4 regions of the Streptomyces sp. NPDC054834 genome follow, and region 4 is predicted to be linked to each of the others. Evidence: riboswitches for the same ligand, from Rfam matches in the RefSeq annotation. Region 4 holds a riboswitch; each other region holds the start of a gene.
The links. Region 4 has a riboswitch for cobalamin ahead of ACWGJM_RS24290 (ribonucleoside-diphosphate reductase subunit alpha). Riboswitches for the same ligand answer to the same signal wherever they lie in the genome.

Region 1 (3,233 bases), on a different contig from region 4:
CGGGCGAACCGGCCCCCTCACAGATCACCGCGTCATACGTGCCCCGCAACTCGGCGAGACAGTCCAGCACGGTCCCCAGCAGCCGCTGCTGCCGCCCGCCGTGGTACCCGCGCGCGCTCAGCTCGCCCACGGGCTTGCCCAGCAGCACCACCTGACTGCTCTGTTCCCCGCCGGGCTTGAGCAGCACGGGATTCATCAGCGCGGTCGGCTCGACACGGCACGCCTGCGCCTGCATGGCCTGCGCCCGCCCGATCTCCGCGCCTTCCCGCGTCACGAACGAGTTGAGGGACATGTTCTGCGCTTTGAAGGGCGCGACCTTGACCCCCTGCCGCACCAGCCAGCGGCAGATCCCGGCCGTGACGACGCTCTTGCCCGCGTCCGAGGTGGTGCCTGCGACGAGGAGACCCCCGTTCATTTCCCACGTCCCTTCACGACGATGCGCGCGGCGACGCTGACGCCGAGCGCGAGCAGGCCGACGCGCTTCGAGAGCCGTACGGCCCGTTCGATGTCGGGTACGGCGACGGCGCGTCCCTTCTGGTTCAGCACCGGTCGGTGTTCCACCCGTCCGCCGTACGACAGCGTCCCGCCCAGCCGCACGCCGAGCGCGCCCGCGAACGAGGCCTCCACGGGCCCGGCGTTGGGGCTCGGGTGCCGGCCGGCATCGGCCCCCCAGGCCCGTACGGCTCCGCGCGGGTCGCCACCGGCGACGGTCGCCAGTACGGCGGTCAACCGCGCCCCCGGCCAGCCCGCGAGGTCGTCGAGCCGGGCCGAGGCCCATCCGTACCGCCGGTACCTGGGCGACTTGTGCCCGACCATGGCGTCGAGGGTGTTGACGGCCCGGAAGCCCAGCAGCCCGGGCACCCCGGCCACGGCTCCCCACACCAGGGCGCCCACCACCGCGTCGGAGGTGTTCTCGGCCACGGACTCCACGACGGCCCGGGCGATCCCGTCGGCGTCGAGCGCCTGCGGGTCCCTTCCGCACAGGTGCGGCAGCCGCGCCCGGGCAGCCTCGACGTCTCCGGCCTGAAGGGCACGCCCGATGCCACGGGCCTCGCGCGCGAGGGAGGTTCCGCCCACGACGGACCAGGTGGCGGCGGCGGTCAGCGCGACGGAGGCGGCACGGGAGGGGCGTACGGCCGCGGCGGCGACGGCTCCCAGACCGGCGGCACCGCCCACGCACACCGCGGTGTGCAGCGCGCCCCAACCCCGGTGGTCCCGCCACAGCGCCCGCTCCATGGCACCGGCGGCCCGCCCGAACGCGGCCACCGGATGCCCGCGCCGCGGATCACCGAGCAGATGGTCACCGAGGAGGCCGGCGGCGGCGCCGTACGCGAAGACGCGATCGGCACGCATCGGCTCAGCCGGCCGTGGGGTCGGGCAGCGATCCGGTGCTGTACCTCGAACGGCAGGCGAGCATGGCGATATGTCCTCACTCAGGGTGTCCGCGCCCTGGTTCGACGAGACCGGCGGTGGGAGTTCCTGGCTCCCGGGGCTACCTACCCCGGTGACAGTGGCGGGACCGCGCCGGATTCACACCGGCTTCCTCCCTTGCCGCCGTACATGGCCCCGGAAGTCCACCACGGCCCCGGAAGGGCCGTCAACTTGCTGTTGACCTGCACGAGGAGAGTGTGCTGAGGCCCACATCGAAGCCCGGGTGACGGTGGGGCGGCATGCGAAAGGCTCCTCCCCGAAGTCTTCGGGGAGGAGCCGGTGAGGCCTCGGTCAGGCCTTGTTCATGATCAGGTAGATCCCGTAGGCCACCGCTGCCGCGCATCCCGCGAAGCACACGTACGCCCCGGCGACGGCCGACGCCGCCGAGTCGCCCTGGGCGGCGGCGCGTTCGCGTCGTGCCAGGCCCTGGACGCCCAGGGTGAAGAGGGCCACCAGGCCGACGGTGACCGCGAGGCTGACGCCGAAGACGGAGCCGAGGGCTGCCCAGTCGATCTTCATAACAGAGCTGCTTTCTTGGTGCCCGGGTGCCCGGGGTCAGACGGCGGCGGCCGGCGGGGTCGCCGGGTCGGCGGTGGGGACGGCGACGGGCGTCGCGGGGGACGGGATCGTGGCCGTCAGGTCCTCGGCCACGGTGCCCGCCGGGGGCGGGGTCACGGCGGCGATCGCGGTGGTGACCACGCCGGCCGGCTCCTCGGTCTCGTTGACGTTGGTCGCGTCGACCACCTCGCGGCGGGAGAGCTTCCAGATCGCGGCGCTGGAGGCCACGAGGAAGACCGCCACCAGCGCGGTGCCCCAGTCGCCGAGGTCCGTGACCGTCTCGGCGAGCGCGCCGACCAGCGCGGCGGCCGGGAGGGTCAGCGCCCAGGCGACGAACATCCGGGTCGCCGTGGACCAGCGGACCACTCCGCCCTTGCGGCCCAGGCCCGCGCCCATCACGGAGCCGGAGACGACGTGGGTGGTGGAGAGGGAGAAGCCGAGGTGGGAGGAGGCGAGGATGGCGGTCGCGGCGCTCGTCTGGGCCGCGAAGCCCTGCCGCGGCTCCAGTTCGGTCAGGCCCTTGCCCATGGTGCGGATGATGCGCCAGCCGCCGATGTAGGTGCCGAGCGCGATGGCCATGCCGGCGGAGAGGATCACCCAGGTGGGCGGGTTGGAGCCGGGGGCGATGGAGCCGCCGGCGATCAGCGCGAGGGTGATGATGCCCATCGTCTTCTGCGCGTCGTTGGTGCCGTGGGCGAGAGAGACCAGACCGGCCGAGGCGATCTGGCCGGCGCGGTAACCCTTGCGGGTGGCCTCGCCCTCGGCGTTCTTGCCGATGCCGTAGGAGAACCGGGTGGCGAGCATCGCCGCGATGCCCGCGACGACCGGCGCGGCGACCGCCGGGAGCAGCACCTTGGTGACGAGGACGTCACCGTGGACGGCACCGAAGCCCGCGGAGGCGACGGTGGCGCCGATCAGGCCGCCCATGAGGGCGTGCGAGGAACTGGAGGGCAGCCCCACCAGCCAGGTGAGCAGGTTCCAGAGGATCGCGCCGACCAGGGCGGCGAATATGACCTCGGGACGTATGCCGTTCTCGTCGACGAGACCCTTGGAGATCGTGTTGGCGACCTCCACGGAGAGGAAAGCACCCACAAGGTTGAGGACGGCGGACATGGCCACCGCGACCTTGGGCTTGAGCGCACCGGTCGAGATGGTGGTGGCCATCGCGTTGGCGGTGTCGTGGAAACCGTTCGTGAAATCGAACGCGAGTGCGGTTACGACCACAATCGCGAGGATCAGCGAGA
Region 2 (3,233 bases), on a different contig from region 4:
GAGGGGGTTGGTGGTGCGGGTGGCCGCGGTGCCCAGGCCTATGGACCACAGCCACCAGGCACCGGGGTGCAGGGCGGGGACGCTACGCGCGGCCACGGCGCCTGGCCCGCCATATCGCCGCCGCGCCCAGCAGCACGACCACACCCACTCCCACCGGCAAGCCCACCGACGGGCCGTGTGACGGCTTGCTCCCGCCCGGCTTCCCGCCCGGCTTCCCGCCCGGCTTCCCGGCCACCACCTGCTCCCCGCATCCCTTCCGCGGATACCCGTCGATCGCACACAGCAGCGCGTTGGCGTCGTAGCGGAGCGGCCCGGCCACGTCGGCCAGCGCGTCCGCCGTCGTCCCGTCGCCGGAGACCGCCGCGCAGGCCGTCCGGCGGCCGGGCGGTGTCTCGCCGGAGGGGGCGTCCGCGGCCGTGCCGAAGTCGAGGACCAGGGCGATGCGCTTCACACCCTCCCGCGCGGGCGTCTTGGCGCAGATCGCGTCGAAGTCCGCGGTGCCGCGCGGTCGCGTCGCACCGGCGGAGTCCGCGCTCACCGCGAAGCGGAAGCCCTGGACGTCGCCGTCGGCGGGACGCGCGGTCGACGGGCCCTGCGTGGCGTACGTCCAGTGGCCGCCGGTGCGCTCCCAGAACGACCAGTAGCGGTAGCCGGTGGCCTGGGCCTGCCCGGCCGACACCACGCACAGGAACGCGGCCAGGAGTGTCGCCCCGGCACGGCGGACGGCGGTCACGGCTGCTGCTTCCTGCGGCGGCCGCTGAGCAGGAAGCCGATGCCGATGCCCGCGACGAGGCCGGTGCCGACGATCCACCACACCTTCGTTCCCGAGTCGTGCTCGGCACGCTTGGTCTCACCGCCGGTCGCCCGAGCCGTCCGCGGCGCCGGTCCGGTCGCGTCGAGCGCCCGCACCAGGTCCGTACCGCCGAAGTCGTGCGGGTCGGCGCCCATCGCGTGCGCGGCGAGGATCAGCTCGGCGTAGGCGGCGGGGCCGCTCTGCTCCGCCCACTGCGCGGAGTTCTTCTCCAGCCAGGCGTACGGCGTTCGCGCCTGATTCGTCCAGCCCTGTGCGGCGAGGGCGACGACCGCGTCCGCGGTGTTGCCGTAGTCGGGCTGGTCCTTGGCGCCGGGGAGGACGGACTTGAGGTGGCCGGTGCCGTGCATCTCACCCGACAGGTACTCGGCGCCGTTGCGGGCGATCTCGTACGGGGTGAGCGGCTTGTCCGAATCGGCGCAGAGGTGGCCCGCCTCCGACTCCTTCCGGGGCTCCGTCACGAAGCCCTTGCCGAGCACGCCCAGCACCCCGGCCGCCGTCGCGTCCGCGTTGGCCGCCAGCTTGCCCTTCTTGTCCGGCTGGTAGGCGAGGGCGCCGCCGCCGTCCTCGTCGCAGGGGAGGGACCACTTGGCGAGCAGCTCGGCCGGGGTCTTGCCCTTGTTACGGAGCTGGAGGGGATTCTCGCCGGCCGCCGCGAGCGCGCCGATGACGACGGAGGTGGAGTTGGTGTCGCTGGGCGAGCCCGGCATGTATCCCCAGCCGCCGTCCTTGTTCTGCGTCGTCCTCAGCCAGACGGCGGCCTTGTGGATCTCGCCGTCGTGCCCGCCGAGTGCCTTCAGGGCCTGTACGGCGGCGGCCGTGCTGTTGGTGTCGGCCTGGGCGCTGGTCACCTCGCACGTCTTGGCGGGGTCCGGGCGGTAGGCGGCGAAGCCGCCGCCCGCGCACTGCTGCCCGACCAGCCAGTCGACGGCCTTGGCGGCGGGCCGGACACCGACCGTGTGCTGGGCGAGCAGCGCGAGCGACTGCCGCCACACGCCGTCGTACTTCGGGTCCGCGCTGCCGTACAGCCCGGACGGGAGCGCCGTCGACGGGGAGGGCGACGGCGGCGCGGCCGTGGCGGGCGCGGCTGCGGCTATGACGCCGACGGCGGCGAGCACCGCGGCGCTGCGGCGGACGTTCATGGTCGGCTTCTGCCTCTCCCTGCGAGGGAGCGCGGGCAGCACGGGGGACACCCCGGGCGGCTCGGCTCCGTAGACCTCGACGGTGCCGCGCGCGGCGGGTTGCCGCGCACGCGAGCCGGTCAACGTCCGTGCGGGGCAGTCCGGCTCACCGTCGGGGACGGTTCACGGTTGCGGGTCAGCGCCGGAATTGCACCGGCTTCCCCCCGTACGGGTGTGATGACGACCCGGACACTGTACCCGGCGGTAGGCAGCGGCTGGGAGGCGGCTGTGAGCCAGGCGTGCGGGCGCGGTGGTCAGGGTCGCGCCATGCCGACGGGGAGGCTGCTGGGTTCCGGCCGGACGGCCGACGTGTACGAGATCGACGAGGCGTGGGTGCCGCGCCGCGACCGGGAGGGCCGGGGGAACGCCGCCGCCGAAGGGGCGGTGATGACGTATGTGCGCGAGCACGGTTACCGGTGCCCCGGGTGGGCCGTCCGGCTCGCGCACCGACCTGGTGATGGAGCGGTTGTCCGGGCCGACGATGCCGGCCGCCCTCCTGGACGGCTCGCTGGGCGCGGCCGAGGCGGGCGCCGAACCCGCGTGCCTGCGACGGCTGTTGCACGCCGTCCCCGCCCGGGACTCCGCCGGCCCCGGCGCCCGTGTCCCGCACCTGGACCTGCACCCCGACAACGTGATCCTCACCGCGGGCGGTCCCCGGGGCATCGACTGGAGCAACGCCGAGGACGGTCCGCCCGGCCTGACGGATACGGGGCTGATGGGGACGGGGCTGATGGGGACGGGGCTGACGGAGGCTCGGCGGCGGCGCGCGGCCAATCCGACGATGAGTGCGCGGGAGGTCGAACTCCTCGGGTACGCGGTGGAGTTGGTACGGACGCTCAGCCGCTGACGACCCGGGATGTCTGGAGATGCCTCAAGATGTCCCGACCCCCGATGCCGCTCCCCCATAGGCGGCACCCGGGGCCGGGGCCGGGTGGCGTCATGATCCTGTCCCGCGTGAGCCTCAACTGTCAACGATTGCTGCCCAATTCAGCAGCTGTCATTGACATCACTTCTCGACCGCCGGGCAACCCGGTAGCCTCGCGTCAACTCAGCCACGGAACCGACGACACGCCCAGGGGGGACCTCGGTGAGTGACGCCTACGCCCCGCTTGCCGGTGTACTCGAGCGGCTCGGGGAGCTGACCGAACGCCCGGGCCGGCTGCCGGAGGTCCTGGACGTGGCCGACCTCTCGTACCGCACCGGCATCCCCGCCGAGGTGGTCGCCCGACTGCTCGGGGGCG
Region 3 (3,233 bases), on a different contig from region 4:
CAGCACGTTCTCTCCGGCGCGCAATCGCCCGACCTCATGGAGCAGCGCGTGCGCGGTCGGCAGTACGGTGGGCAACGCGGCCGCGGTCCGCAGGTCCAGGCCCTCGGGGAGCGGGAAGACCGTGGCGGTCTCGGCGACCACGACCTCCGCGTAGGCGCCGCTGTTGACGAGCGCGACGACTTCCTGCCCCGGGCGAAGTCCTTCCACGCCGTCACCGACGGCCCGGACGCGTCCGGAAACCTCCAGGCCGGGCCGGAAGGGCAGCGATCCGACCCGGTACCCCTCGGCGCGTGCCTTGAGGTCCGCGAAGTTCACGCCCGTGTAGGCGGCGTCGATCGTGATCTGCCCCGGCCCCGGCTCGGGGGTGCCGGCCTGTACGACCTTCAACACCTCGGGGCCGCCGTATTCCTGGAACTCGATTGCGCGCATCAGCGGAAGGCACCCTTCGACATGGTGTTCAACGGAGACCGAACACCGGCACTGTACGAGATCCATCGAACAGTGGGCAAGCGGCCCGTGCGTCCGGGCGCGGTGCGGACCGCGGCATTGAACTTCCTTGCTGTGTGCGACGTATGAGTCACCACGGGTGGCGCTGTGTCACCCGGACCGCAAGCGGTGGCTACGTGCTTCGGCGCGGCGCCGAGAGGAAGGGCCGAAAAATTTCATCATTATCGAGCCGTCCCGTCAGTGGCGGGTCCGACATGGCCGTCCTGGTACGGCAGGTGGACGGGAGGGGCGAAGTCAACGGCGGCCTCCATGTGCCGGGTCTTGACGGGCTCCGCGGTATCGCCGCGTTATATGTGGTCCTTTTTCACTGCTGGTTGCTGGCCTTTCCAGGATTTCCCGAAAACTCGGGCCCGTCCTGGCTGGGCTGGCTGATGTACGGGCGCCTCGCCGTCGTCTTCTTTCTCGTACTGTCCGGTTTCTCACTGGCTATTTCCCCGGCGCGTCACGGCTGGCGGCAGGCTGGTATCGCACGGTTCCTGCGGCGCCGCGCCTGGCGAATCCTTCCGCCATATTGGGCCGCACTTGTGTTGAGCACGGTCATCGGTTACTTTGTCGTGCCCGCCTCTCACCATGGGCCGCCGAACGTCAGAACAATTGTCGTGTATGGTCTGGTAGTCCAGGATATGTTCACGGCTCGCACGCCGAATGGTGCGTTCTGGTCGATCGCCGTGGAGGCGGAGCTCTATCTCGTCTTTCCGCTGCTGCTTTTTGTCCGGCGACGGCTGGGGGCGGTGCTCCTGGTCGGGGGTGTGACGCTGCTGGTGGCCCTACGCGGGCTGTCGGCGGAAAACGTGTTGCCGGTCGAAGGTGACAACTGGCTGACCCCGAATCTCGCGCCCGTATTCGTTGCCGGTCTGGTCGGCGCGGGAATCATTGTTGCGCGAGAAAGGGTCCGACGCATGCCCTGGCATCGGCTCGCCGCTCTGGCTGTCATGCCGGTGATGTTGCTCATCGCGGTCCAGGGATCGACCTGGACCATAAATCATTACTTCTGGGTGGATCTCGCCATCGCGCCCGCCATGACGATGTTTCTGGCGGCGATCGCCACCGGGCGTCCCGTCTTTGTGATGCGCTTTCTGGCCACACGGCCCATGCGCAGCCTCGGCGACTTCTCATACAGCCTTTATCTCATTCATCTGCCGATCGTCATGGTCATCGTCCGGAAAATCGCCCCGGAGTACGTATCGGCCGGACTGCCCACGTTCTGTTTCACGTTGGTTCTGGGGCTGCCCGCTTCGGTCCTGTCGGCTTGGCTGTTCGCAGAGCTCTTCGAGATGCCCTTCAAGCGGAACCGATCCTGGAAGTCCATGCTCTCGGCGGGACGTTCACGCCGGCACCGCTGACCCGCCTGTCCCACGTGCGGTTGGCCACGCGCTTCGAGAGGAAGGTCACGCAAGGTGGTGCGGTCTTGGCCGTGTCCGCGTCACGCGGTACGGTCTGTCCGTATTGACGACGGCGAGACGGAAGCCGGTGGGAATCCGGCACGGTCGCGCCACTGTATGCCAGACGCCCTTCGGGGTGTCCGGCAAGTCAGACCCGTGGCCGTCGTCCTGTGCACCACCGAGATGGGACGCGAACTCCCAGAGGAGGTCCTGCCATGGCGCAGACCGTCGCCCAGCCGACAGCCACCACTCCCGTTGTTCCCGCCACGCTGCCGCTGAAGGCGATAGCCCCCTGGGCGGTCTTCTTCGGCATCCTGATGCTCGTCCTGCTGTACTTCGTCGGCGCCGAGCAGGGCGCCACCTCCGTGCTCAACGGCACGGACGTCCACGAGTGGGTGCACGACGCCCGCCACCTGCTCGGCTTCCCCTGCCACTGACGCGAGGGACGCCGCACGCCCATGAATTCCGCAACGGTAAGAAATCTCCTCGTGCGGGGCATGCTCGCCGGCCTGGCCGCCGGCGTGCTCGCCCTGGTCGTCGCCTACCTTCTCGGTGAGCCGAATGTCGACAAGGCGATCAGCTTCGAGGACGCCCACTCCCACGAGCACGAGATGGAGGTCGTCTCCCGCTCCCTCCAGTCCACGGCCGGCCTCGCCACCGGCGTCCTGGTCTACGGGGTCGCCTTCGGCGGCATCGCCGCGCTGGCGTACTGCTTCGCGCTGGGCCGGATCGGCCGCTTCAGCCCGCGGGCGACGGCGCTGCTGCTGTCCGGTTGCGCGTTCCTCGCCATGTATGTCGTGCCGTTCCTGAAGTACCCGGCCAACCCGCCGTCCGTCGGTGAGCCCGACACCATCGGCAAGCGGACCACCCTGTACTTCCTGATGATGCTGCTCAGCGTGCTCCTGGCGATCGCCGCCACCATCGTGGGCAAGCGCCTGGCGCCCGGTCTGGGCACCTGGTGGGCGACGGTGGTCGCGGTGGCCGCGTTCGTCGTCGTGATCGGGCTGGCGTACGCGTTCCTGCCGGTCATCAACGAGGTGCCGAAGGACTTCCCGGCCACCCTGCTGTGGCGGTTCCGTCTGTCGGCCCTGGCCATCCAGACCGTGCTGTGGGGCGGATTCGGCCTGTTCTTCGGTGAGTTGGCCGAGCGGCAGCTGAATCCCAAGCCCGCGGCAGCCCGGTCCGGGCGGACGGTTCCCGCCTCGAACTGAACGCTCGTGTCAGGCGGGACGCGTCCGTAGGGTCTCAGCGCGCCGAGACGGTTTCCGACGTGGCCAGCGGCTGCCCGAGCCGCAGATTCCACCGTCCGGCCCGGCCGCTGAGTTCCGTGGCCGTCAGCGGCGG
Region 4 (3,233 bases):
CGGTCGTCGCGACGCGCTCGCGCAGCGCCGCCCAGCGCTCCGGCCAGGTCAGCTCGGCGTCGTAGTGGTCGGGGTGCAGGAAACCCCTCGCGGTACGGGTCTTCTCCCAGGCCGGCAGCGGGCCGTTGCGCTCGGCGAGGTCGGCGGAGGCCTCGTACGCGGCGAGCATGACGCGCTCGGCGATACGCGTGGACAGCGCCTTCGCCTCCGGCGAGTCGAAGGGCAGCCGCAGCTTGAAGAAGACGTCCTGAAGACCCATCGCGCCCAGGCCGACCGGGCGCCACTTGGCGTTGGAGCGGCCGGCCTGCTCGGTGGGGTAGAAGTTGATGTCGACGACGCGGTCGAGGAAGGTGACGGCGGTACGGACGGTGGCGTCCAGCCGCTCCCAGTCGATGTCGCCGGTCGCGGTGTCGACGAAGGCGCCGAGGTTGACCGAACCCAGGTTGCAGACCGCGGTCTCCCCGTCGTCCGTGACCTCCAGGATCTCCGTGCACAGGTTCGAGGAGTGCACGACGTGGCCCGGCTCGGCCGTCTGGTTGGCGGTGCGGTTGGCGGCGTCCTTGAAGGTCATCCAGCCGTTGCCGGTCTGCGCGAGGGTGCGCATCATACGGCCGTACAGATCACGGGCCGGGATGGTCTTCTTGGCGAGACCCTCGGCTTCGGCCTTGCGGTACGCGGCGTCGAACTCCTCGCCCCACAGGTCGACCAGCTCGGGCACGTCGGCCGGGGAGAACAGGGACCACTGCCCGTCGGCGTTCACGCGGCGCATGAACTCGTCCGGGACCCAGTGCGCGAGATTGAGGTTGTGCGTACGGCGGGCGTCCTCGCCGGTGTTGTCGCGCAGCTCCAGGAACTCCTCGATGTCGGAGTGCCAGGTCTCCAGGTAGACCGCGGCGGCGCCCTTGCGCCTGCCGCCCTGGTTCACCGCGGCGACCGACGCGTCGAGGGTCTTGAGGAACGGCACGATGCCGTTGGAGTGCCCGTTGGTGCCGCGGATGAGGGAGCCGCGTGAACGGATCCGGCTGTACGACAGACCGATGCCGCCGGCGTGCTTGGAGAGCCGGGCGACCTGGTGGTAGCGGTCGTAGATGGAGTCCAGCTCGTCCTTGGGGGAGTCGAGGAGGTAGCAGGACGACATCTGGGGGTGCCGGGTGCCGGAGTTGAACAGGGTGGGGGAGGAGGGCAGGTAGTCGAGGCGGCTCATCAGGCCGTAGAGCGCGGCGACTTCGTCGACGGAGTGGGTCCCCGTTTTTGGATCGAACGCAGCGTCCTCGGCGAGGCCGCTGGCCACCCGCAGCAGGAAGTGCTGGGGCGTCTCGACGACCTTGCGGGTGTGGGGGTGCCGCAGGAGATAGCGGCTGTGCAGGGTGCGCAGGCCGAAGTAGCCGAAGCGGTCGTCGGCGTCGGTGTCGATCAGCGCGTCCAGGCGGGCCGCGTGCAGCCGTACGAAGTCGGCGGTGCGGTCGGCGATGAGGCCCTCGCGGTGGCCGACGGCCACGGACCCGGTGAACGAGGTGACGCCCTGGGAGGCGGCCTCCGCGGCGATGCTGATCGTCAGCAGCCGGGCGGCCAGCCGCGAGTAGGCCGGGTCCTCGGAGATCAGGCCGGCGGCCGCCTCCGTGGCCAGTTCGCGCAGTTCCGCCTCGTCGGCACGGGCGGACCGGCCGCGCAGCGCGGCGGCGGCCACCCGGCCGGGGTCGGCGTCGGGCAGGTCGGCGGTCAGCTCGGTCAGGGTCCGCAACAGCGCGGCACCGGGACCGTCGGACTCCACCGGGGTCGCCTCGGTCGCCGGGATGGCTGAAGCCGGGTCGGCTGGCGCGATGGTCACGTGGGGCACTCCCTCGCTCGGCAGGGGGCCTGGCGGAGGGCAGGGGGCAGCACACGAGCGCGCACGGCGTCGCGTCCACCGGCCCACTCCACGAGGCCCGGACGTCAAGGCACCCGGGCCGGACGGCCGGGGCGCGCTGTCGGCAGGTCCTCGGACTGACTCCTGTGCACAGACATGCACAAGTACACCGTTGCGGGACAGTTCCGGATTCGCACCGGATTCCCCTGTGGCGACAGCGAGCATGAGCATACATCTTGTGCTCGCCTGTCACGCCACCACCAGATGTTGTGTCGGGGTGGTTTCAGAGCGTCAACTTGTAGGTGCGGAGAGTGAGGTCGTCCAGGTGCGGCACGGGATTCCAGTCCCGCTCCGGTGTGCGAACGAAGCCGAGACGTTCGTAGAGCCGGTGGGCGGTGTGCATGGAGCGCTGGCTCGACAGGACGACGTGGGTGCGGCCTTCCGTGGCGCGGGCGCGGTCGATGCAGGCTCTGACGAGGGCCTCGCCGACACCTTGCCCGCGGGCCCCGTGCTCGACGGCCAGGGCGCGGATCTCGGCCTCTCCGGGGCCGGCGATGTCGGCCATGGGACCGCCGTCGGGGACATAGGTGACGCCACCGAGCAGCTTGCCGTCGCGCACCGCGACCAGTACCTCGGCGGCGGCGGCTCGCTTCGCGACGTCCTTCAGCACGGGCAGGTACTCGTCGCCCTCGCCGTAGTCGAGGAGGCCGTCGTCGAGGTACGCGCGGGCGGTTATGTCACCGAGAGCGGCGTACTCGGCGGGTTTCGCTTCGCGGATCCGGATGTCCATGGCGCGCAGTGTGCCCCACGCACACGACGGCGGGCCGCCGGATTTTCCGACGGCCCGCCGACAGCCCTGCCCGGTGTGGGGCCTCCGCTAGTGGGAAGCTCCGGCCGTCGCCGGCGGCAGTTCCACCTCGACGCCCGGGTCGCCCGCGTCCGCCGTGTAGTCCTCCGGCTTGGTCTCGTCGACACCCTCGGGGGCCTTCGCCGCCTTCAGGACGAAGGTCAGGACCACGGTCACGACGACATTGAGGACGAACGCCGTGAGGCCGATGTAGCCGATCTCGCCGATGCCGGGGATCTCCTTCGCCGAGCCGCCGAAGTGCTTCTGCGTCGGCGAGGCCACCCCGTACGCGGCGACCGTGCCGTACACCATGCCGACCGCCCAGCCGGCCAGCAGGGCCCAGCGGTGGAACCAGCGGGTGAACAGGCCACCGACCAGGGCCGGGAAGGTCTGGAGGATCCAGATGCCGCCGAGCAGCTGGAAGTTGATGGCGACCGTCTTGTCCATGGTCAGGACGAAGACCAGCGCGCCCACCTTCACCAGCAGCGACACGATCTTGGAGACCCGGGTCTCCTCCTTCGCCGTGGCGTCCGGCTTGAT

Region 1: it holds a riboswitch for cobalamin, as region 4 does, so the genes downstream of both, ACWGJM_RS29230 (cobalamin biosynthesis protein) here and ACWGJM_RS24290 (ribonucleoside-diphosphate reductase subunit alpha) in region 4, are expected to answer to the same signal.
Region 2: it holds a riboswitch for cobalamin, as region 4 does, so the genes downstream of both, ACWGJM_RS31170 (prenyltransferase/squalene oxidase repeat-containing protein) here and ACWGJM_RS24290 (ribonucleoside-diphosphate reductase subunit alpha) in region 4, are expected to answer to the same signal.
Region 3: it holds a riboswitch for cobalamin, as region 4 does, so the genes downstream of both, ACWGJM_RS05175 (CbtB domain-containing protein) here and ACWGJM_RS24290 (ribonucleoside-diphosphate reductase subunit alpha) in region 4, are expected to answer to the same signal.

What each region holds. Positions count from the first base shown of each region.
Region 1 covers NZ_JBSGZV010000025.1:79,960-83,192, forward strand. Annotated here, with positions in the region: gene ACWGJM_RS29225 (cobyric acid synthase) at 1-415, opposite strand, end outside; gene ACWGJM_RS29230 (cobalamin biosynthesis protein) at 412-1,353, opposite strand; cobalamin riboswitch at 1,455-1,594, opposite strand; gene ACWGJM_RS29235 (hypothetical protein) at 1,723-1,950, opposite strand; gene ACWGJM_RS29240 (anion permease) at 1,987-3,233, opposite strand, start outside.
Region 2 covers NZ_JBSGZV010000028.1:69,744-72,976, forward strand. Annotated here, with positions in the region: gene ACWGJM_RS31160 (energy-coupling factor transporter transmembrane component T) at 1-96, opposite strand, end outside; gene ACWGJM_RS31165 (SCO2322 family protein) at 83-733, opposite strand; gene ACWGJM_RS31170 (prenyltransferase/squalene oxidase repeat-containing protein) at 730-1,953, opposite strand; cobalamin riboswitch at 2,030-2,204, opposite strand; gene ACWGJM_RS31175 (hypothetical protein) at 2,387-2,839, shown strand; gene ACWGJM_RS31180 (XRE family transcriptional regulator) at 3,080-3,233, shown strand, end outside.
Region 3 covers NZ_JBSGZV010000003.1:42,554-45,786, reverse strand. Annotated here, with positions in the region: gene ACWGJM_RS05185 (quinone oxidoreductase family protein) at 1-429, opposite strand, end outside; gene ACWGJM_RS05180 (acyltransferase family protein) at 702-1,850, shown strand; cobalamin riboswitch at 1,924-2,069, shown strand; gene ACWGJM_RS05175 (CbtB domain-containing protein) at 2,105-2,326, shown strand; gene ACWGJM_RS05170 (CbtA family protein) at 2,348-3,100, shown strand; gene ACWGJM_RS05165 (histidine phosphatase family protein) at 3,135-3,233, opposite strand, start outside.
Region 4 covers NZ_JBSGZV010000018.1:85,160-88,392, forward strand. Annotated here, with positions in the region: gene ACWGJM_RS24290 (ribonucleoside-diphosphate reductase subunit alpha) at 1-1,828, opposite strand, end outside; cobalamin riboswitch at 1,953-2,077, opposite strand; gene ACWGJM_RS24295 (GNAT family N-acetyltransferase) at 2,130-2,636, opposite strand; gene mctP (monocarboxylate uptake permease MctP) at 2,724-3,233, opposite strand, start outside.